Linked DNA regions of Nitrobacter winogradskyi Nb-255. Each later gene encodes a partner of the first gene's protein in a complex. Links are inferred from orthologs where the notes say so. Each region holds a gene or a part of one and is shown in the gene's direction. Other genes may lie near its edges. The genes, in order: xseA and NWI_RS03290.

Region 1 (11,082 bases):
GTGCCGTCACGGCCGAGGTTGGCGGCCCCGGCTTCGGCCGCGGCGCCCGATGGATCCATGTTGGCGAGCGTGGCGATTCTGTCGCCGAGTTGCTCCCGCAGCACGCGCGTCTTCACCTCCTCGACCTCGCCTTCCGCGATCTCGGCAAGCTGGAAGGGTCCATAGGAGATACGGATCAGCCGGTTCACCTCGAGCCCGAGATGCGCCATCACATTGCGCACCTCGCGGTTCTTGCCCTCGCGGATCGCAAAGGTCAGCCACACATTCGCACCTTGATCGCGCTCCAGCGTGGCGTCGATCGAGCCATACTTGACGCCGTCGACCTCGACGCCGTTCTTCAAGGCATCGAGTTGCGCCTGCGTCACCTCGCCATGGGCGCGGACCCGATAGCGCCGCAGCCAGCCGGTGTCGGGCAGTTCCAGCGCGCGGGCCAGCCCGCCGTCGTTGGTCAGGAGCAGCAGTCCTTCGGTGTTGAAGTCGAGCCGGCCGACGCTGATCACGCGCGGCAGACCTTCGGGCAGATGATCGAATACCGTCGGCCGCCCTTCGGGATCAGCGTGGGTCGTCATCAGTCCGCGCGGCTTGTGATACAGGAACAGCCGCGTGCGTTCCCGCTCGGGCAACGGCTGGCCATCAACCGTGACGACGTCGCGCGAGGTGACATCGAGCGCCGGCGAGTTGATGACGCGGCCGTTGACGGCGACGCGGCCTTGCGTGACCATTTCCTCCGCGTCGCGGCGCGAGGCGAGACCGGCGCGCGAGATCATTTTCGCGACGCGTTCACCGGCTTTCTTTGGTTTCGGCTCGGCCCGCGCGCCACGCCGCTCGCCGTCAGGCGCGCGTTCGCGATAGGCGCCGCGTCCCCCGAACGCCGGACGTTTTGCGAAAACCTTGCTGTCGTCCTCATTGTCACGACGCGGACGATCGTCACGATCATGGCGACGGGGACGATCATCACGATCAAACCGGCGCGGGCGCTCCTGCCAGGCATTGCTGGCACCACGAGAACGGTCGCCATCGGGACGATCCTGTCGCGGGCGATCGAAGCGAGGGCGATCATCGGAGCGACGGTCATAACGCGGACGATCGCCTTGCGGACGATCAAACTTGCGGGGACCGCGATCGGCGCCCGCAGCTCGCTCAACGCGATCCTCGCGTGACTTCGAAAATCGTGGACGCCCCGCACCGTCACGAGACGGTCGCGACCCGCGGCGATCATCGCGCGGGCCGGCGTCGCGCTTCTGCCACGGCTTTTCGTCGCCCCTGTTACGCCCCTCGCGGTCGCCGAACTCCTTGCGCGGTCCGCGCGAGCCACGCTCGGGTCCACCGCGTGAAAACGTTTTCTTGTCACCGAAGGGACGATCCCCGCGCGGCGTATACGGACGCTTCTCGCCACCACCCTCGCGCGGCGGACGCGCGCCATAAGGCCGGTCACCTTGCGGCCGCGCACGCTGCGGACGGTCGCCGTCTTTCCGAAAACCCTCGCCGCGTGGCGTGTAGGGACGCTTCTCGCCGCCGTCGTCGCGATTGAACCGAGGCCGCGCGGTCCCGCCATCTCGCTTGCCCGCGTAAGGTTTGCCCGCGCCAGCATGGGGCTTTCTGGCATAGGGCTTCTTGCCGGAAGGCTTCGCGCCATCGGACTTGCCGGCATAGGGCCGCTTATCACCATCACCTCTTTCGGACGTTCCGGTATCGGACTTGCCAGCCAAGCCGCGCCTGGCAAGCTTCTTTTCCGGACCGCGCGGCGCGCCCGACCTGCCCCTGGGTTTACCCTTGCCGCCGGAAGGCCGATCACGCCGCCCACGCGGGCGCGCATTGTCATCGTCATTATCGCGGGGCATGAATGATCTCGCTACGGGCACAAGGGCCGACTAGAGTCTTTGATGTTTTGACGCGTTTTTTTGACGCGAACCGGATTCCGTCCTCGGGTCAAGCCCGAGGACATGCTTCGCTCGAAAACGCTAGAGCGCGCCTCTTAACAGGGTTCGCGCCGGAGCGCGATCAGGAAAAGCGGATACCGCCTTTTCGCCCGATCGCGCTCCAGGATATTGATATCGCGCATGATCCGATCGCCGAACCGCTTCCATTCTGGCGGATCATGCGCCGGGATACGAGACATGACCACACCCTCTTTCATGGACATGGCGCTCGAAGCCGCCGAAAAGGCCGGTCAGGCGGGCGAAGTGCCGATCGGCTGCGTGATCGTGCGCGACGGAGAGATCATCGCCGCCGCGGGAAACCGCACCCTGACCGATCGCGATCCGACCGCTCATGCCGAGGTTCTGGCGCTCCGGGCAGCCGCGCACGTCCTCGGCAGCGAGCGGCTGACCGGCTGCGATCTTTATGTGACGCTCGAACCCTGCACGATGTGCGCGGCCGCGATCTCGTTCGCGCGGATCCGCAGGCTCTACTATGGAGCGAGCGACCCCAAAGGCGGCGCGGTGGAGTACGGCGTGCGATTCTTCGCCGCGCCGACCTGCCATCACCGGCCGGAGGTGTACTCGTCCGTCGGCGAAAGCCAGGCGGCGACGCTGCTGCGGGATTTCTTCAAGGCGCGACGATGAAATCCGCTTCTATTCGCCCTTCTCCCGCGCCACCGCGCGCAGGCCGATGTCACGACGGCAGAAGCCCTCGGGCCATGTGATGCGATCGACGGCCTCATACGCGCGGGCCTGCGCCTCCGCGACGGTATTGCCGAGCGCGCAGACGTTCAGGACGCGACCGCCACTCGCGAGAATGCGCCCGTCCTCCTCTTTCGTGCCAGCATGAAAAATCTCCACGCCCCCGGCCTTGGCGGCTTCGTCTATTCCGTCGATGCGCGTTCCCTTCGCGTAGCTGCCGGGATAGCCCTTCGCCGCCATCACCACGGTCAGCGCAGGATCGGGAAACCAGCGCATGCTGAAATGATTCAGCTGCCCGTCGCAGGCGGCGAACAGCGCCGGCACGATGTCGCCCCTCATCCGCAGCATCAGCACCTGGCATTCCGGATCGCCGAAGCGGACGTTGTATTCGATCAGCTTCGGCCCCTGTTCCGTGATCATCAGCCCGGCGAACAGCACGCCCTTGAAAGGCGCGCCCTTCTCACGCATGGCGCGCAATGTCGGAACGATGATCTCATCCATGGTGCGGCGGCACATTTCGTCAGTCATCACGGGCGCGGGCGAATAGGCGCCCATGCCGCCGGTGTTCGGGCCCTCGTCGCCGTCGAACGCCCGTTTATGGTCCTGCGCGGTCGCCAGCGGCATCGCGTGTTCGCCGTCGCATAGCGCGAAGAACGACGCTTCCTCGCCGCGAAGAAATTCCTCGACCACGACCTCAGCGCCCGCGGCACCGAAGCCGCCCTCGAACATCATGTCGACCGCCGCCAGCGCCTCGTCCAGCGTCATGGCCACCACGACGCCCTTGCCGGCCGCAAGCCCGTCGGCCTTGATGACGATCGGCGCGCCGTGCGCGTGGATATAGTCCTTCGCCGCTCCGGCGTCCCTGAAGCGTTCATATTCCGCTGTCGGAACGCCGTTGTCGCGGCACAGGTCCTTGGTGAAGCCTTTCGAGCTTTCGAGCTGCGCGGCGGCCTTGCCCGGCCCGAACGCCTTGATGCCCGCGGCCGCGAGATCATCGACAATGCCCGCGGCGAGCGGCGCTTCCGGACCGACCACCACCAGATCGACCTTGCTGGCTTTGCAGAACCCGATCACCGCGGCATGATCCGCGATGTCGAGCGCCACGCATTCGGCCTCGCGCGCGATCCCGGCATTGCCCGGCGCGCACCAGAGTTTCGTCACCAGCGGCGAGCCGGCGATTTTCCACGCCAGCGCATGTTCGCGGCCGCCGGAACCAAGCAAAAGAATGTTCATGTACGAGCGCCGATCCAGCCTTTCCGGTGGTTTCGGAGCGGTTTAGCATGGTAATGCGGACGAGCAACAGAAGTGAGGCTGATGCCCGCAAACCCAGCACAGCTTTTGGCGAACGCGCCGGAATATACCGTCTCCGAGTTGTCCTCGGCGTTGAAACGCACCGTGGAGAACGCCTACGGCCATGTGCGGGTGCGCGGCGAGATCTCCGGCTTTCGCGGGCCACACGCCTCGGGCCATTGCTATTTCGCGCTGAAGGACGAGAGCGCCAAGATCGAGGCGGTGATCTGGAAAGGCGTCCACGGCCGGATGCGGTTCAAGCCGCAGGAGGGCCTGGAGGTCATCGCCACCGGCAAGCTGACCACCTATCCGGGCTCGTCGAAATACCAGATCGTGATCGAGGCGATCGAGCCAGCCGGAATCGGCGCGCTGATGGCGCTGATGGAGGAACGCAAGAAGAAGCTCGCGGCACAGGGGCTGTTCGATGAAGCCCGCAAGCAGTTGCTTCCCTGGCTGCCCGAGGTCATCGGGGTGGTGACCTCCCCGACCGGCGCGGTGATCCGCGACATCCTGCACCGGCTGGAGGACCGGTTTCCTCGCCGCGTGCTGGTATGGCCGGTGCGGGTGCAAGGCGAAGGCTCGGCGGAACAGATTGCCGCAGCCATCGACGGATTCAATGCACTCCCGGACGGCGGCCCCATTCCGCGTCCCGACCTGCTGATCGTCGCACGTGGCGGCGGCTCGCTCGAAGACCTGTGGTCTTTCAACGAGGAAATCGTGGTCCGCGCCGCGGCCGGCAGCATGATCCCGCTGATCTCGGCGGTGGGGCACGAGACCGACGTAACGCTGATCGATTTCGCCGCCGATCAGCGGGCCCCGACACCGACCGCCGCCGCCGAAATGGCCGTGCCGGTCCGGTCTGATCTGGCGATCGAAATCTCAGACCTCGCCGCCCGCGCCCTGGTGGCGTGGAAGCGAGGTCATGACGACCGGCGCACCGAATTACGCTCCGCCGCCCGCGCGCTGCCGGGAGCCGGTGAACTGCTCGCGATCCCCCGCCAGAAGCTCGACAACGCCGCCGCCGCGTTGCCGCGCGCCTTGCGCGCAAGCACGCACCTTCATCACCGCCGTTTCACGCGGATTTCCGGCGGGCTCACGTTGCGCGTGCTGCACGCGCAGATTACGCATGCAAAACAGTCGGTCGCCGCCACCGGTGCAAGGCTCGCACACTGCACGCAGGTCATGCTGCGTCACCGCCGCGACCGCTTCGCGGGACTGGCCGTCAGGCTCAGGGCGTCGAGGGTAGCCAACGTACAGGCGCAGCGCGATCGAATCGCGCGTGACAACGAACGGACAAGGCGACTGGCCGAGCGCGCGCGACGGGCGCTCGTTACTTTGTTGCGGCGTCATGAGGCGCGCATCACCCATTCGGGCCAGTTGCTGGCGGCGCTTTCCTATCGCGGCGTGCTTGCGCGCGGCTTCGCACTGGTTCGCGACGACGCCGGACAGGCGGTGCGAAGCGCGACGGCGGCCGGTTCCGGCGCGCGCCTCACGCTGGAATTCGCCGACGGAAAGGTGAACGTCACCTCCGACACCGATCAAACCGCAGCGACATCATCAAACCCGCCGAGGTCAGGTCCCACGAGCGAGCCCAAACCGGTCTCCCGCAAGCGCGCCGCCAAGCCCGCCGGCCAGGGAAGTCTGTTCTGAATAAACCGGGTCCGGTATGCTATGATGAGGTCAAGATCCGAAAGGCGGCCGGATGGCGTTTCGTCAAGCCGATGGTTTAACCATAGCGTTTTCGAGCGAAGCGGGATCCGGTCCGCGTCGAGAAAACGCGTCGAGCAGCCCTGGAGAAAAGCAGTGCTGAATAAATTTCGTCAATCCGGACAGGGCGAGGCGAGCGCACAGTATCTCGATGGCGACTTCCGGGTGATCTCGCCGGGAACCTATGTCCGTTGCGCCGTCACCGACGCCCGCATTCCGCTCGATGAGCTGAAATACTGGAGCGTCGACTTGCAGGAGGCTTACGCTCTCCCGAGCGCGGTGTTGCAGCGCCATTACCCGGGTGCGTTCAAAAGCTCAGACTGAAATCGAGCGATTTTCGATCAGTCCAGCCGCCGTACCTTCGCGATCCCATCCATCAGGAACGACCGCAGCGCCGTTTCATCGTCGAACGCAAGGGTGACCGCGAAAGGCGCGACGGCCTGCGCGAATGCGGCAATGTTTTCATTGTTGCGCAGCCGCGCCAGATCTTTTTCCGTCGTCACCAACGTTAAACCATCCTTCTCGGCGGCGGACTGCAGCGCGGCCACGTCGCGTTGCGAAAACGGATGATGATCGGCGAACGCCCGCTCCGCCGCCACATCGACGCCGCAGGCGCGAAGACCGCGGAAGAATCGCGAGGGATCGCCGATTCCGGCAAAGGCCAGGACGCGCCTGCCGCGAAGAGCCGCAACCGAAGCCTCATCCGGGACAACCCGCGCCCGCAAGACAGGCCCTCCCCGCGCCTCGATGCTCGCCGCAATGTCGTCCGCGGCGGAACCAGGACCGACGATCACCAGCGCATCGGTGCGAGCGAGTTGCGGCGGCAGCGGCGCCCGCAACGGTCCCGCCGGAAAAATCCGCCGGTTGCCCAGGCCGCGATCTCCATCGATCACGATCAGCGAGATATCCCTCGCGAGCGTCGGATTCTGGAAGCCGTCATCCATCAGGATCACGCTGGCGCCCAGCGCGCGCGCCGGCGCGACGCCCGCCGCCCGTTGTCGCGACACGATCACGGGGAGCGTCCGCGCCATCATCAAGGGCTCGTCTCCGACATCGGCAGCCGCATGCCGGTCCGGATCGACGCGCACCGGGCCGCGCAGCCGTCCGCCGTAGCCGCGGCTGATCACGACCGGCGTTTCGCCGAGCGAACGGAGAATGCCGGCGAGCGCCAACACGGTCGGCGTCTTGCCCGCGCCGCCGAGATGATAGTTTCCGACGCAGATCACCGGCACCCCGGCGCGCAGACCCGTCCGTGACAGCCGCCGCGCGGCGATCGCGCCGTAAAGCGCGCCAACGGGTATCAGCAACCGCGAAAGCAACGATGATGGCCTGCGCCAGAAGGCCGGTTCACGCATCGGCCGCCCGTCGTTCAAGCCGCAACTGCAGAAGATACGGTTCGAGCGCGGCCAGCGTGCGATCGAGCGCACCGGCAAGTTTTTCCACCACCTGAGACGCCGCCGTCGCAGTGGCGTCGCGCGCGGCGGAATCGTTGAGAAGGTAGCCAAGCTGCTTCGTCAGCGCATCGCCGTCGTCGACCCGGCACGCGCCGCCCGCGCTGTCGAGCGCGCCATAGACATCCGGAAAATTGAAGACATGCGGTCCATGCACGATCGACGCTTTGAGCTTGACCGCCTCGATCGGATTCTGGCCGCCATGCGGCACCAGGGAGCCGCCCATGAAAACGATCGGCGCCAAACGGTAGAACAATCCCATTTCGCCGATGGTGTCGGCGATATAGATGTTTGTCCTCGCCGTCGGCAGTTGCTCCAGCGAGCGCCGCGCCGCCTGCGCGCCGGAAGCGATGACCATCCGGGCGATCGCCTCGCCCCGATCGGGGTGGCGCGGAACGATCACGGTCAGCAGCGACGGAAAATCACGCACGAGCGTTTGATGGGCGTTGAGCAGTATTTCTTCCTCGCCCGGATGGGTCGAGGCCGCCACCACGACCGGACGGCCGCGGGTCACGAACAACAATCGTTCCAGCCTGGTCTCGTCGGCCGGCGGCGGCTGGACGTCGAGCTTGAGGTTGCCGGTGATGACGACGTTGCGCCCCCCGAGCGCCGTGAAGCGCTCCGCGTCGATTTCCGACTGGACAAGGCAGATATCGAACCGGCTCAACAACGCCCCGATCGTTCGGGAAGCCCGCCGCCAGCGCGGGAATGAACGACGCGACATCCGCCCGTTGATCAGCACGATCGGTACACGGCGGCTCGCGCCAGCCAGAATCAGGTTCGGCCACAGGTCCGACTCGATAAAGAGCGCAAGACCGGGTTGCCAGTGATCGAGAAAACGCTCCACGAAGCGGGGCGAGTCGTAGGGGATATACTGGTGAATGATATCCGGCGGGAACCGCTTCGCGGCGACGGCTGCCGACGTGACCGTACCCGACGTGACCAAAACGCCGATATCAAGCGCGCGCAGCCGCTCGATCAGCGCGGCGGCTGCCAGCACCTCGCCAACGCTGGCCCCATGGATCCAGACCAGCGGGCCCGCGGGTCGGGGCTGCCGGGCGACGCCCCGGCGCTCATTGATACGCGCCGGGTCTTCCTTGCCCTGTTTCAAACGCCGTTTCAGAAGCAGGGGCGCCAGTGGCCCGGCAGCGACAGCCAGCCTGCGGTAGAGGCGCAGCGTCGCCGGCATCCGGTTAGGCACGGCCCGCCTCGTATTCGGGACCGGCCTCGAATTGGGGCCGGCCGACTTTCGCGTAAGCGCGGCGCGTCGCATCGTTCAATGTCGCCTCCAGCCGTGCCCTCAGCATCTCCATCATCTGCGCATCTGCGTCCGAAGGAACCGAGATCGGCTCACCGCCAACCAGAACGCCGCGCCCGAACGGCAGGTTGATCGTCGTGCGATCCCAGTTGTTCAGGCGGATGAAGCGGCTCGTCGCCATTGCAAACGGCATGATGGTCCGCCCGGATTCACGCGCCAGCATGATAATGCCGAGACCGGCGATCCGCGAGCGCTTCGGCACATCGGCGGTCAGGGCCACGTTGTAGCCCTCCTCCAGCGCGCGGACCATTTCCTTGAAGGCGCCGACGCCCCCCTTGCGATTGAACGCCGAGCCGTGATCGCCGGAGCCGCGAATGGTCTCGATCCCCAGCCGCTCCGCGGCGAGCGCGTTGAACTCGCCGTCGCGGTGCCGCGAGATCAGCACCTTGCCGCGATGGTGCGCCCGCCTGATGAACGGCGTCATGAAATGCTGCCCGTGCCAGAACCCGAGGATCACCGGCATCTGCGGCTCGACGATGTCGTATACATCCTCGGGATCGTAGCTGAACCTGTTGGTTCGCCAGACCAGCCATAAAAAGCCCGCGGCCAGAAGGCCCGCGGACTGCTGAAACCAGCGTGAGCGCAGCAGATTGCGAAGCAGTTTTCTCAAAGGTCGGTCTTCGTGTCTTGACCAGGATCAAGCAGCCGGTGGAGATGGACGATGAAATACCGCGTGTGGGCGTTATCGACCGTCCGCTGCGCCTTCGCTTTCCAGGCGGCATAGGCTGACGCGTAATTCGGATAGAGGCCGACGATCTCGACCTCATCGAGGTTTTTGAAGGCCGTATGCGCGAGATCGGTCAGTTCGCCTCCGATCACGAGATGGAGCAATTGCTGGGGCGGACTGTCTGACGGCATCACGCGTTGTCCTACTATGCCGCCGGCCGTCAGGCAAACACCATCCAGGCACCATCCAAAGTCAGCAGCCGGCCCTACGGCCGCGAACGTCCCGGACATGCGCGAGAATGCGCGCGTGGCGAGGATGGCCGGCCGCGACCAGCACGCCGTGGGTCACTTCGGCACGATTATAAAGCACCGGCTCGCCGGCGAGAGAGGTCATTTTACCATTCGCCTCATGCACGATCAAATCGGCCGCGGCGATATCCCAATCGTGGCTCTGGCCACCTGCAAAAGCGGCATCGATTCCGCCCCCCGCCACGCGGCACAGCCGCAGCGCCAGCGAACTGATCCTCGGATGAAGGGCGGCATCACCCGGACGCAGGTCGAGTTTTTCCAGAAGCGGTTTCGGTCCTGCGATCTTCGAAAAATCCAGATCATCACCACCGGTCGCCTGGACCGGCAGGTCGTTGCAGGTCGTCCCCTGCCCGCGCGCGGCAATGAAAAACTCGTCGGTGGCGGGCGCGAACACGGCGGCGAGCAGCGGCGAGGCATCCTCCACCAGAGCGACGCTGACGCACCATTCGTCATGGCCGGCAAGATAGCCGCGCGTGCCGTCGATCGGATCGACGATCCACACCCTCTTCTTGCCGAGCCGCGAAAGATCGTCGGCGCTTTCCTCGGACAACCAGCCGTAATCCGGAACCGCGCCCAGCCTGCTCGCAATGAGATCGTTGACCGCGATGTCCGCCTCCGACACCGGGGACGACACTCCCTTGGTCCAGGTCCACAGTTTGGTGCGGCGCATCGCCAGCGCCAGCAATCCGGCCTCACGCACCGTATCGATCAACAGAGCGCGGTCGCGCGCCAAAAGGTCGGCTCGGCTGTCTGCATCGTCAGCGCCCGCCAACCGTCAGCCCTTCGATGCGGACGGTTGGCGCGTTGGTCCCGTAGCGGAACGTAAGATCGTTGGCCGGCGTCAGCGATTTGAACATCTCGATCAAATGACCCGCGATGGTGATCTCGCTGACCGGATAGGTGATCTCGCCGTTCTCAATCCAGAATCCCGAAGCGCCGCGGCTATAATCGCCGGTCACCCCATTGACGCCGGAGCCGATCAGGTCGGTGACGTAGAAACCCTGCTCCACCTCCGCGATCAATTGGCGCGGCGTCATTTCTCCCGCCTCAAGGTGCAAGTTATACGGTCCCGGCGACGGCGACGATGAGACGCCACGGTGGGCATGGCCGGTCGTGGTCAGCCCGAGCTCGCGCGCGGTCGCTGAATCCAGGAGCCATGACGTCAGGACGCCGTCGTCGATCACCGCGAGCTTCTTCGTCGCGACCCCTTCGGCGTCGAAGGATTGCGAGCGCAGTCCGCGCACCCGCAACGGATCGTCGATAATCCGGATTCCCTTGGCAAAGAGCTGCTGGCCGAGCCGATCCTTCAGGAAGCTGGTCTTGCGCGCGACCGCCGCGCCGTTGGCGGCGCTCACGACATGGCTGACCAGCGAGCCCGCTACGCGAGGATCAAACACCACCGGCACCTTGCAGGTCGCAACCTTGCGCGGACCTGCGCGCGCGACTGCCCGTTCGCCCGCGCTGCGGCCGATGCTAGCCGCGGGCATGAGATCGGATCCATGAAGCGCCGAGCTGAAATCGTAATCGCGCTCCATGCCGGTGCCGTCACCGACGATCGCCATCATCGAGACGCCCTGGCTCGAACGCAGATAGCGTCCGTGGAAGCCGGTGCTCGTCACCAGTACCATGCCGCTGATGCCGGTAGAGGCCGACGCGCCGCCGGATTTGGTCACGCCCTTGACGGCCAGACCCGCCGCCTCGGCTTCGACCGCGCGGCGCT
Region 2 (11,682 bases), 2.1 Mb from region 1 along the record:
CGGTCCGAGCGCGTCATCGTTCTTGACCTTTATCACAATGCCAATGTGCACTCCCACCTGTTCGCAAATTGCGTGGTTGCGAAGTGTATCCAGCACATTTGGGGAGGTGAGATCGTCGGGATTTTCACCGATGACTTCGGTGATGATCGAAAGACAGACGTTGAAGCAAAACAGGCTATCGCTCGCTCGTTCGGCGTCAGTCGCTTTTACAACATTTCCGAGTTTCGCAACCGTTTGCTGTCCGATCCGGTCTGGTCAGCCAATGTAGAGAGCGACCTTCTCGGGCGATTAGAGGACAAGTCGGGACCCTCTCTCAGGAACGCCGTTCGATTGTTGTCAGAACCGAAATTCCCCCGACGCGGTCTTCTGATTTACAACGAGTTTCTGAGACGATTTGGCTCTAGCACCATCGACGATCTGAGCGACGAACTCATCGCAATCGCGAAACTCGTGTCGGCGGACTACGAAGCTATTGCCATGGTGCTTGGACAGTCGTCGGTTCGAGCGAGTGTATTGGGGCACATTGGCTATTCAGTATCGGGGCAGATCGCTGATTTCTCGGCCATGCGCGGCGCACCAACATTCCTGGTCGAACAGTACATCCCGATTGCTGTTACGCGATATCGGGATCTAACAGATTTATCGTCCGGTCTTCCCGGCGACCTAAAAGAAATGCTGGAAAGTTACGCTTTCGATCAAGCTCTATTGGGTGATCCCAGACTTGACCTGTTCGACGGTGCTGTCGAAGCCACGCTGGCACGGACGATCGACCCGCTGTTGAACCGCGATGCTGTCGATCAGCCACCAGTTTCGCGCGAAGACTTCCTTGAGAACTGCGGCGTTGACCCAAAAAATCCGACGGTTTGCGTATTCGCGCATGTGTTTCAGGACGCTCCTCTGACGCGGCCGAAACAACTCTCGGACGATTACTGGCAAGCTATCGTCGACGTCGTTGATCTTGCGCGGCAACTGACACACCTCAACTTGATTATAAAACCGCACCCGCTAAACGCGATCTACGATCGGGAGCGTTCGTGGGATAGGCTGCGCGAATACTGCGCGGAGATCAAGAATGTCGGGTTTGCAGATGGCGACCTGAGCGCTGGTGAGGTGATGAAGCATTGCGATGCCGGTCTCACGGTTCGTGGAACAGTTCTCTACGAAATGGCCGCGGCTGGACACAGAATGATCGCGACGGGCGAGGATAAGTTCTCGGGTCTTGGTATCATCGAGGAGGCATCCAGCATGGAAGCTCTCAAAAGCATTCTGATGAGTGTGTCGCGAGAGGCCTGGTCGATGCCGGCAGAGCAACGTCAGCGCGCATTGGCTTATTCCTATTGCCTGCTTCAAGGATTTCGGAGCAAATCGATCTTGGTTCCTGATAAGCGCTGGCCTCCTGACGAATACTTTCGAAGTGCGACGCTGGCATTGTCGAATTTTAGACTGGAAGAAGATCCCCTCTTCATAAATCTGAAGTGGTTTCTCCGAAATGACCTGCCTATGCTGATTTCGAAAGAGGCGTTTCCGGAGATGAGTTCGAAACGATTTGCGACCAAGGCTCAATCTTTGCAGGGTTCTGATCAACAGACGTCAGACCGGGATCCTGGGTGCTCCCGTTAGAGTGATTCCTGCTCAGGCAGGAACGGATTCTGATTTTAAGTTCCCTGCTGCTGCGCCCGCGCCACACAACAGGCCCAGAACGCAGCAGGAGCGCCGCAAGCATCCCTTTCCCTATCGGCCCCTGTAAGCCAGATTCGTGCTCCGACGCCTTACCAACGATCCCTTGCTTCCGGACGCCATTACGCTACCATCGCAGTATAAACCTTCGAGCAATAAAGTGTTGCGGCAGTCCGAAGTCGCTTCAAGGCGCTCTGTCCGTCGTCAGATGAATTGAGACTGTTCCGGGGTCACGGGAACGGAGGTTCTGGCTCATCTGGGTTTGAGGTTAGGCGGCCTGCAGGTGATGCTGCAAGCGTCTTTGGTGGATGGTCTGGCGTTTGATCCTTTCGCGTTCGGTGAGGATGGTCTGCCCGCGGCCGAAGTAGACGTCAGCGGGCGTGAGATTATCGATGCTCTCGTGATAGCGGCCGTGATTGTAGTGCTCGACGAAGGCCGCGACCTGCCGTTCAAGGTCGCCGGGCAGATAGTAGTTTTCCAGCAGGATGCGGTTCTTCAGGGTCTGATGCCAGCGCTCGATCTTGCCCTGCGTCTGGGGATGATACGGCGCGCCGCGAACGTGTTTCATGCCCTTGCCGTCGAGCCAGGTAGCGAGTTCGGCCGAGATGTATGAGGCGCCGTTGTCGCTCAACAGCCTCGGCCGATGCGCGACCGTGATCTGGTCGAGCCCCGATGCCGCCAGAGCCAGATCGAGCGTGGCGGTGACGTCATCCGCCCGCATCGTGGCGCAGAGCTTCCAGGCGACGATGAAGCGGGAGAAGTCGTCGAGCACGGTCGAGAGATAATACCAGCCCCAACCCGTGATCTTCAGGTAGGTGAAGTCGGTTTGCCAGAGCTGGTTGGGCGCTGTCGTCTTGTCCTTGAACTCAGACGCCGCCTTGATGACGATATAGGCTGGGCTGGTGATGAGATCATGAGCCTTCAGCAGCCGATATACCGACGCCTCCGAGACAAAGTAGCGCTTCTCGTCGGTGAAGCGCACCGCCAGCTCGCGCGGGCTCAGCTCCGTTTCGCGCAGCGCCAGCTCGACGATCTCGGCCCGGATTGGGTCAGGAATCCGGTTCCAGACACGATCCGGCCGCGAGCGATGATCGGCCAGAGCCTCGATCCCACCGGTGAGATAGCGATCGTACCAGCGATAGAACGTGGCGCGCGGGATGCCGAGCTTGTCCAGGGTTCGCCGTGCCGGCAGATGCGAGGCCTCGACCAGGCGAATGATCTCGGCCTTTTCGGATGCAGGATACCTCATGTGTCGTCCTCCCCATCCGCGAGCATGCTTTTTTTCAGCAGGCGGTTTTCCAGGGTGAGATCGGCCACGGCCTCCTTCAGGGCCTGCGCCTCACGGCGCAGCTCTTTCACCTCGTCCGACGTCGCGGCGCGGGCCGTGTCACCAGCGAGACGGCGCTTGCCGGCGTCGAGGAACTCCTTCGACCAGCCGTAATACATCGACGAGGCGATCCCCTCGCGCCGACACAGCTCGGCGATGCTCTCCTCGCCGCGCACGCCTTCCAGCACGATGCGGATCTTCTCTTCAGCCGAGAACTGCCGGCGCGTTGCCCGGCGGATGTCCTTCACGACCTGCTCTGCCGGTGCTTTCTCCGGCCCGGATTTCTGTCTCATCTGCGCTCCAAATTGGCTGCGATGATCCAGAAATCCTCCCTTCCCGAAAACCCCTAAACTGTCTCAAGAGCCCTGACGGCGGACAAACTTGCACAAGCTGCAGCTTCCCGGAATTAACCGGTCCGTCCACTGTCGCGTGGGCGGATAATTTCAACACCGTAAACGCCATGCCGGAAGTCGGTTGTTAACAGGCTGTCGAGAGCCATCGCGCATGAACTCAATCTGCCTTTTAACTGCTTCCATCGGATGTCGAAATGGCGATCAGCCTGATACTTTTGCGCCGGCCGCCGCGCGACGTCGGGACGATCCTGTTCGCCGGCGCGCGGGCTTCTTGAAGCTGATGGCTTCGTGCTCGAAGAATCGCCGCACCACATAATAGCTGACCTTGGCTCGGCCAGCTCCGCGAGCAGCGCGCAAGGTCACGTCCGGTTGTTCGGAAAGCCGCTTGAGCAGCCAGTCGCGTGGGAAGATCGCGCGTAGGGATGATCGCCGCCCGCCACCCATCTGCCGTTTAGCCGCGCTTCGGGTCTCGCGAAACCGCAAAAGAAGAAATTCTCTAAGTATCGGACCGGATGGCTGGGGCGGGAGGGATCGAACCTCCGAATGGGGGAATCAAAATCCCCTGCCTTACCGCTTGGCTACGCCCCAACGGCCCGAAATGCACGAACCATGGTCTCGCGAACACTCGAGTCCCGACGATCTACAGATAGTGCCTTGCCTTTTCAACCGGCCGGAGACGCTCGACAGCGGTTTGACCCGGTTCAATCCGCCCTCCCTTCATGGGAATGACCGCCCCAAACCGGAGCGCGCCCCTTAGACGGACCACATCCCGCCCCGCCTGAAAAGGTTGAGAGCCGCGCGGTTTCGTGGAAAGACCGCTCATGGCTCACAATTTGACAGGCCGTCCTTCTGTCAGGCACTTGCTCGCGAGGCACCGTCATGACCTATCGCGCACCGATCAGCGACATGCTCCTCGCTCTCGACGGCGCCGGGCTCCGGGCCGCGGTCGAGGCCGGCCATTACGGTGATTTCGATGCCGAAATAACGACCGTGGTGCTGGAGGAAGCCGGCCGTTTCGCGAGCGACGTGCTGGCGCCGCTCAACCGCGCCGGCGACCGGCACGGCGCGCGGCTGCAAGACGGCCGCGTGACGACCGCGCCGGGATGGGCCGATGCCTACAGGCGCTGGACGGCGGCGGGTTGGAACGCAGTCTCCGGACCGGAGGATTTCGGCGGACAAGGCCTGCCGCTTGCCATCAACGCCGCCTGCACCGAAATCTGGAGCGCGGCGAACACCGCCTTCGGCCTGTGCCCGCTGGTGACGCTGAGCGCGGTCGAAGCCCTCGCCGCGCATGGCAGCGACACGCTGAAGACCATCTATCTCGGAAAGCTGGTGTCCGGCGAATGGACCGGCACGATGCAACTGACCGAGCCGCAGGCGGGCTCGGACGTCGGCGCGCTGCGCAGCCGCGCCGAGCGCGCATCCGACGGCAGCTATCGGATCTTCGGCACCAAGATCTTCATCACCTATGGCGACCATGACATGACCGACAACATCGTGCATTTCGTGCTTGCGCGACTGCCCGATGCGCCTGACGGCACCAGGGGAATTTCCCTGTTCCTGATTCCGAAATTCCTCGTCGACGCGGACGGCTCGCTCGGCGCGCGCAACGACATCCACGCCAGCGGCATCGAGCACAAGCTCGGCATCCACGGCTCGCCGACATGCACCATGACCATGGGCGATGACGGCGGCGCGATCGGCTATCTGATCGGCGAGGAAAATCGCGGCATGCGGTGCATGTTCACGATGATGAATCAGGCCCGGCTCTGTGTCGGCCTCGAGGGTGTCGGCATCGCCGAACGCGCCAGCCAGCAGGCGCTCGCATATGCGCGGGAGCGCAGGCAGGGCCGCGCCGCCGGCACGTCAGACGGCATGAGCCCCATCATCGCCCATCCCGACGTCAAGCGCATGCTGATGCAGATGCGCGCGCTCACCGCCGCGGCCCGCGCCATCTGCTACGCCACCGCCGTTTCGCTGGATATGGCGGCGCGCGCGGCCGATCCCGACGTGCGCACGGCCGCCGCCGCACGCGGCGCGCTGCTGACGCCGATAGCAAAGGCCTTTTCGACCGACATCGGCAACGAGGTCGCATCGTTAGGCATTCAGGTCCACGGCGGCATGGGCTTCATCGAGGAGACCGGCGCGGCGCAGCACTACCGCGACGCGCGCATCACCTCGATCTACGAGGGGACCAACGGCATCCAGGCGATCGACCTGGTGACGCGAAAGCTTGCGGCGGATGACGGCGCGGCGGTGTCGGCGCTGCTCGACGAACTCTCGGACACCGTCAAGCGCGTGGAAGCCTCGAACGATCCCGCGTTCGGCACGACCGGCGAGAGACTGCGCGATGCGCTCGGGTCGCTCGAACGCGCGGGCAAATGGCTGCTGGAGCGGCTCGAATCGTCGCCTAACGATGCGCTGGCGGGCGCCACGCCTTATCTGCGCCTGTTCGGATCGACGCTCGGCGGATGCAAGCTCGCGGAGGAAGCGCTCGCGGCGCGCGAATCCAGCGCGGAATTCGGCGACCCTCGCCGTTATGTCACGCTGGCGCGTTTCTTCGCCGAGACCATCGCCGTGCAGGCTCCGGCGCTGGAACGCACTGTGATCGACGGCGCAGACGCCGTGAACGGCGCCGACACGGTTCTGCTGGCGTGAGTTCCGGCGACGCTAGATCACGTTTATGGTTTTGGATCGAATCGATCCAAAACCATAAACGTGATCGATTCCCAATATTTAGAGCGGGATGCGGCGGAAAACCGCTACACACTTTTCCTCATCCCGCGCTGGAGCATTTTCCGGCGAAGTGGATGACCTGTCGCGTGAAGAAAACGCATTAAAACGTAAAGATAGAGTCCGTCACCGCTTCCACATGAAACGGTGAAGGACTCTGGCAGGTTCGATTCCAAGGTGGCTCGGATTCAGGACTTCGCCTACCGTGAACCGCCATGCCGGATGCCGTTCCCGCCGGCAGCCTCGGAGCACAGGATGACAGGCCATCTCCAAGTCAGCGACAACGACGCCACCCGCGTCATCACCATGCGGCGTCCCGAGAAGAAGAACGCTATCACCCGCGATATGTATCGCGCGATGAGCGACGCCATCGAGAGCGCGCAGAACGATCCGGCGATCCGCTGCATCGTCATCACCGGCGACTCCGGCATGTTCACGGCAGGCAACGATCTCGACGATTTCCTCAAGGACGGCACGTCCGGCGATGAGGACGTCGCGCCTGCCGCTTCCGACGCCGTGAAATTTCTCTACGCGCTGGCGCGGAACGCCAAGCCGCTGATCGCGGCGGTGGAAGGCATCGCCATCGGCATCGGCGCCACCATGCTGTTCCACTGCGACTACGTGCTCGCCGCCAACTCGGCGACGTTCTCGACCCCTTTCATTCACCTCGGCCTGGTGCCGGAGGGCGCATCCAGCCTGCTCGCGCCCCGATCGATCGGATATCAGCGCGCCTTCGCCATGCTGGTGATGGGGCGCACGCTCAGCGCGAATGAGGCTCGCGAGTCGGGGTTCGTCAATGCCGTGGTCGCGGCGGGCGAGGCCGGGGCCGAGGCCGAAAAGGTTGCGCGGGAAATCTGCGCACTGCCGGCGGAGGCCGTCGCGCTATCCCGCAAGCTCCTGAAAACCCCGCCGGAGGAGTTGACGCGCCGGATCGATCTGGAAAGCCGTCTGTTCAGCGAGCGGTTGCGCTCGGAAGAAGCGATTGCCGCATTCGAGGCATTCTTTGCGCGCAAGAAGCGATAACGCGGACTTTCGGAACCCGGCGCAACCCGGTACATTGACTTTCGCTGCCGTGCGATGCCTGCGCGGCGGCCAGGACACCTCATGACCACGCTGGTTCTCACCCATGCCGCCAGTTTCGATCATCTGACGCCGCCCGGTCACCCGGAGCGGCCGGATCGGATACGTGCCATCGATGAGGTGCTGACCGCGGATCACTTCAAGGATCTGGCGCGCGGCGAAGCCCCGCAGGGATCGCTGGATTCAGTCGCCCTCTGCCATAACGAGCATTACATCGCGGAACTCCGGCATCTCTCGCCGGAGAATGGTCTGATTTATCTCGACAGCGACACATCGATGTCGCCGGGGACCTGGGAGGCGGCGCTGCGCGGCGTCGGCGGCGCGATCGCTGCGACCGAAGCCGTCATCGCCGGCCATGCGAGCAACGCGTTCGTCGCCACGCGTCCGCCCGGACATCATGCCGAGACCGGCAGGGCGATGGGCTTCTGCCTTTTCGATCAGGCCGCGATCGCGGCGCGGCACGCCCAGCGCAAGCACGGGATCGACCGCGTGGCGGTGGTGGATTTCGACGTGCATCACGGCAACGGCACGCAGGATATCTTCTGGGCCGACAGGTCGGTCATGTACTGCTCGACGCACCAGATGCCGTTGTTTCCCGGCAGCGGGGCCAGCAGCGAACGCGGCGATCACGACACCATCGTCAATGCGCCGATGGCGTCCGGCGACGGCGGGGCCAGGTTTCGTGCCGCGTTCGAGAACCTCATCCTTCCCCGGCTCAGGAAATTCGCGCCCGAACTGTTCGTCATCTCCGCGGGGTTCGACGCGCACAGCCGCGACCCGCTCGCGACCCTCAACCTCGCCGCGAGCGACTTCGAATGGGTGACCCGCAAGGTGATGGATGTCGCGGACGCGACAGCCGGCGGCCGAATTGTCTCGGTGCTCGAGGGCGGTTATGATCTGAAGGCTTTGGGGGAGTCGGTGGCCGCTCATGTCGCCGCTCTGATGGGCGCGTGACACTGGTCGTAATAGTCCGTGTGCCGCGATAATCCAGCGAAGCCTCATAGTCCGCCCAAGCAAATATCCGCCCGAACAGCCCAGCCGGAAAAACCAGATGGCCGAAAATGTCCCCGCTGACGTGAACACGCTTTCCTTCGAACTTGCGATCGAGGAACTCGAAACGATCGTCAAGCGTCTGGAGGACGGTAAGGTCGCGCTCGAGGAGTCGGTCGCGATCTATGAGCGCGGAGAAGCCCTGAAACGGCGCTGCGAGGAACTGCTGCGCCGGGCGGAAGCCAGGGTGGAGAAAATCACCACGGATGCGTCCGGCCATGTCACAGGCACCGAGCCGCTCGACGTCCGGTAAGACCGCGCGCCGGTTCAATGGGTTGAAATCCCTTTGAATGGATTATCTTTTTTAGAATTTCGCGAGGGTTCGGAAGGCCAAAAGCCCTGGCGTCCCTCCGGGCCACCTTGATATTCCCCCAGCGCGGTTCAGGAACTCTTGAACCCGCCGCAGAGTCTCCCCTACTCAACAGGAGGCTGCCCGTTGGCTTTGGCGGCGGGTTTAGTGTAAATGCTTCTGGAACAACGCCCACCGGCCCGGCAGGCCGGCGCAAAAGCGGAGTAAGCGCTTCAAGCAGCTTGCAAAAATGATTGGACGACCAGATCCGATAGATAGTGACCTATATCACAATTCTCCGCCGGAGCCTCCGTTAAACTTCGGATTCAAGCTTCTCGGTTCGGGAGCTTTCACGGCTCTTGAACGTCTGCTGCGTTAAAATACCAGCGTGCGTTCGCCGCTTCCGAACATGTCAAATTGGAAATGTCGCAGTGACCGATTTCAGTAGCACCCCTCTCCTTGACACTATCCGCACGCCCGCCGACCTGCGCAAGCTCAAGGTGGAGCAGGTCCGGCAGGTGGCGGACGAGTTGCGCCTTGAGACCATCGACGCGGTGTCTGTGACGGGGGGGCATTTCGGCGCAGGTCTGGGCGTGGTCGAGCTAACCACGGCGATCCACTACATCTTCGATACCCCGCGTGACCGGCTCATCTGGGATGTCGGCCATCAGGCCTATCCGCACAAGATCCTGACCGGCCGGCGCGACCGCATCCGCACGCTACGCACCGGCGGCGGCCTGTCCGGATTCACCAAGCGCACCGAAAGCGACTACGACCCGTTCGGCGCCGCGCATTCCTCGACCTCGATCTCGGCCAGCCTCGGCATGGCGGTGGCGCGAGATCTCTCCGGCGGCAACAACAACGTCATCGCCGTGATCGGCGACGGCGCGATGTCCGCGGGCATGGCGTATGAGGCGATGAACAATGCCGGCGCCATGAACTCGCGGCTGATCGTCATTCTCAACGACAACGACATGTCGATCGCGCCGCCGGTCGGCGCGATGTCCGCCTATCTGTCCAGGCTCTATTCCGGCAAAACCTACCGCTCGCTGCGCGAAGCCGCCAAGCAACTCGGCAAGCACCTGCCGAAAATGATCGCCGACCGCGCCGAGCGCGTCGAGGAATATTCACGCGGCTTCATGACCAACAGCGGCACGCTGTTCGAGGAACTCGGCTTCTATTATGTCGGCCCGATCGACGGCCACAACCTCGACCACCTGCTGCCGGTGCTGAAGAACGTCCGCGATATGGAGAACGGCCCGATCCTGGTTCACGTGGTGACCCAGAAGGGCAAGGGCTATCCGCCCGCCGAGGCCGCCGCCGACAAATATCACGCGGTGGTCAAGTTCGACATCTCGACCGGCGCGCAGTCCAAATCCAAGCCCAACGCGCCTTCTTATCAGAACGTGTTCGGCGCAAGCCTCGTCAAGGAAGCGGAGAAGGACGACAAGATCGTCGCCATCACCGCGGCGATGCCGTCCGGCACCGGCGTCGACATCTTCAACAACGCGTTCCCGGAACGCACCTTCGATGTCGGCATCGCCGAGCAACATGCGGTGACCTTCGCCGCCGGTCTCGCCACCGAGGGCTTCAAGCCGTTCTGCGCGATCTATTCGACATTCCTGCAGCGCGGTTACGATCAGGTGGTGCACGACGTGGCGATCCAGTCGCTCCCGGTGCGCTTCGCCATCGACCGCGCCGGCCTCGTCGGCGCCGACGGCGCGACACATGCCGGCTCGTTCGACAACGCTTTTCTCGGCTGTCTGCCGAACATGGTCATCATGGCGGCGGCCGATGAGGCCGAACTGGTGCACATGGTGGCGACGCAGGTCGCGATCAACGACCGCCCCAGCGCGGTACGCTATCCCCGCGGCGAAGGCCGCGGCGTGGAAATGCCGGAAGTCGGCGTTCCGCTTCCGATCGGCAAGGGCCGCATCGTCCGTCAGGGCAGCAAGATCGCGCTGCTATCCTTCGGCACCCGCCTCGCCGAATGCGAAAAGGCGGCCGACGAGCTTGCCGCGCATGGCCTGTCCACCACCATCGCCGACGCCCGCTTCATGAAGCCGCTCGACGTCGATCTGGCTTTGAAGCTCGCGCGCGAGCACGACGTGCTGATCACGATCGAGGAAGGCTCGATCGGCGGATTCGGCTCCCACGTCATGCAGACGCTGATGGACAACGGCGCGCTGGACGGCGGCCTGGTGCGGGTGCGCTCGATGATCCTGCCGGACGAGTTTCTCGACCACGACACCCCCACCGCGATGTACGCGCGCGCCGGGCTGGACGCCAAGGGCATCGTCGCCAAGGTATTCGAGGCGCTCGGCAAGGACGTCAACACCGAGACCGTCAAGCTGGCGTGAGCACCACCTGATACGCTCGCCGTCATTGCAAGCGCGCGATAAAATTGGCGCTTGCCGAGTTTACGCCGAGCCAGGCAATCCGGCGCGGCCGGTGAAAACCCGACCGAATAGCTTCGTCGCAAGCACTCTTCGCGATGAAGGCTGGCTACATCATCGGCGCGCATCGGAGCGGTTTCCGGCCGGCCTTATAGCGTTTTCGAGCGAAACATGTCCTCGGGCTTGACCCGAGGATGGACACCGGTCCGCGTGAAGAAAACGCGTCAGAACACTAATCTGGAGTTTCGTTTCTGATTCAATCAGAAGCGAAACTCTAGGGTTTGAGATCACCATGGCGAACCGCGAAAAGAGCGAACCCCGCGCCCGCAAGCGCGCCGACGTCCTGCTGGTCGAGCGTGGCCTGTTCGAGAGCAGGGCGCGGGCTCAAGCCGCGATCGAGGCCGGGTTCGTGACCGCCGACGGAAAGCCGGTGACGAAGGTTTCCGAGGCGGTTGACGTCAGCGCCGCGATCGAGGCGCAACCCGCGCACCCCTACGTATCGCGCGGCGGCGTGAAACTCGCCGGCGCGCTCGCGGCGTATCCGGTCGAAATCGAGGACCATGTCTGCCTTGATGTCGGCGCTTCGACCGGTGGCTTCACCGAAGTGCTGTTGAGCGAGGGTGCGGCGCTGGTGTTCGCCGTCGATGTCGGCCACGATCAACTGCATCCGAGCCTGCGCGGCGATCCCCGGGTGGTATCGATGGAGTCCACCGATATCCGCTCGCTGGAAGGTAAACGGCTGCCGCAGCGGCCGAACGTGGTGGTGATGGATGCAAG

The links.
Region 2: the proteins of xseA (region 1) and NWI_RS03290 are in contact, whole or in part, in a cryo-EM structure (PDB 8TXR), measured with the Escherichia coli proteins. The link is inferred for Nitrobacter winogradskyi Nb-255 from one-to-one orthologs.

The regions. Positions count from the first base shown.
Region 1 is NC_007406.1:2,773,551-2,784,632, forward strand. Bases 3,411-6,248 are described here. They hold xseA (exodeoxyribonuclease VII large subunit), read left to right. Parts: upstream 3,411-3,935; coding sequence 3,936-5,561; downstream 5,562-6,248. Other genes in these bases: purD (phosphoribosylamine--glycine ligase), read right to left, coding at 3,411-3,854; NWI_RS13285 (DUF2093 domain-containing protein), read left to right, coding at 5,715-5,942; lpxK (tetraacyldisaccharide 4'-kinase), read right to left, coding at 5,960-6,248. Outside these bases: NWI_RS13265 (pseudouridine synthase), read right to left, coding at 1-1,841; NWI_RS13270 (nucleoside deaminase), read left to right, coding at 2,118-2,564; more of purD, read right to left, coding at 2,574-3,410; more of lpxK, read right to left, coding at 6,249-6,973; NWI_RS13295 (3-deoxy-D-manno-octulosonic acid transferase), read right to left, coding at 6,966-8,258; NWI_RS13300 (lysophospholipid acyltransferase family protein), read right to left, coding at 8,263-8,997; NWI_RS13305 (DUF4170 domain-containing protein), read right to left, coding at 8,994-9,245; NWI_RS13310 (3'(2'),5'-bisphosphate nucleotidase CysQ), read right to left, coding at 9,307-10,134; NWI_RS13315 (TldD/PmbA family protein), read right to left, coding at 10,121-11,082. UniProt on the Escherichia coli protein: Bidirectionally degrades single-stranded DNA into large acid-insoluble oligonucleotides, which are then degraded further into small acid-soluble oligonucleotides.
Region 2 is NC_007406.1:711,063-722,744, reverse strand. The notes cover bases 6,997-9,847. They hold NWI_RS03290 (exodeoxyribonuclease VII small subunit), read left to right. Parts: upstream 6,997-8,221; coding sequence 8,222-8,473; downstream 8,474-9,847. Other genes in these bases: dxs (1-deoxy-D-xylulose-5-phosphate synthase), read left to right, coding at 8,941-9,847; NWI_RS03295 (histone deacetylase family protein), read left to right, coding at 7,195-8,124; NWI_RS03300 (enoyl-CoA hydratase-related protein), read left to right, coding at 6,997-7,113. Also shown: NWI_RS03330 (hypothetical protein), read left to right, coding at 1-1,620; NWI_RS03305 (acyl-CoA dehydrogenase), read left to right, coding at 4,237-6,015; more of NWI_RS03300, read left to right, coding at 6,346-6,996; more of dxs, read left to right, coding at 9,848-10,869; NWI_RS03280 (TlyA family RNA methyltransferase), read left to right, coding at 11,198-11,682. UniProt on the Escherichia coli protein: Bidirectionally degrades single-stranded DNA into large acid-insoluble oligonucleotides, which are then degraded further into small acid-soluble oligonucleotides.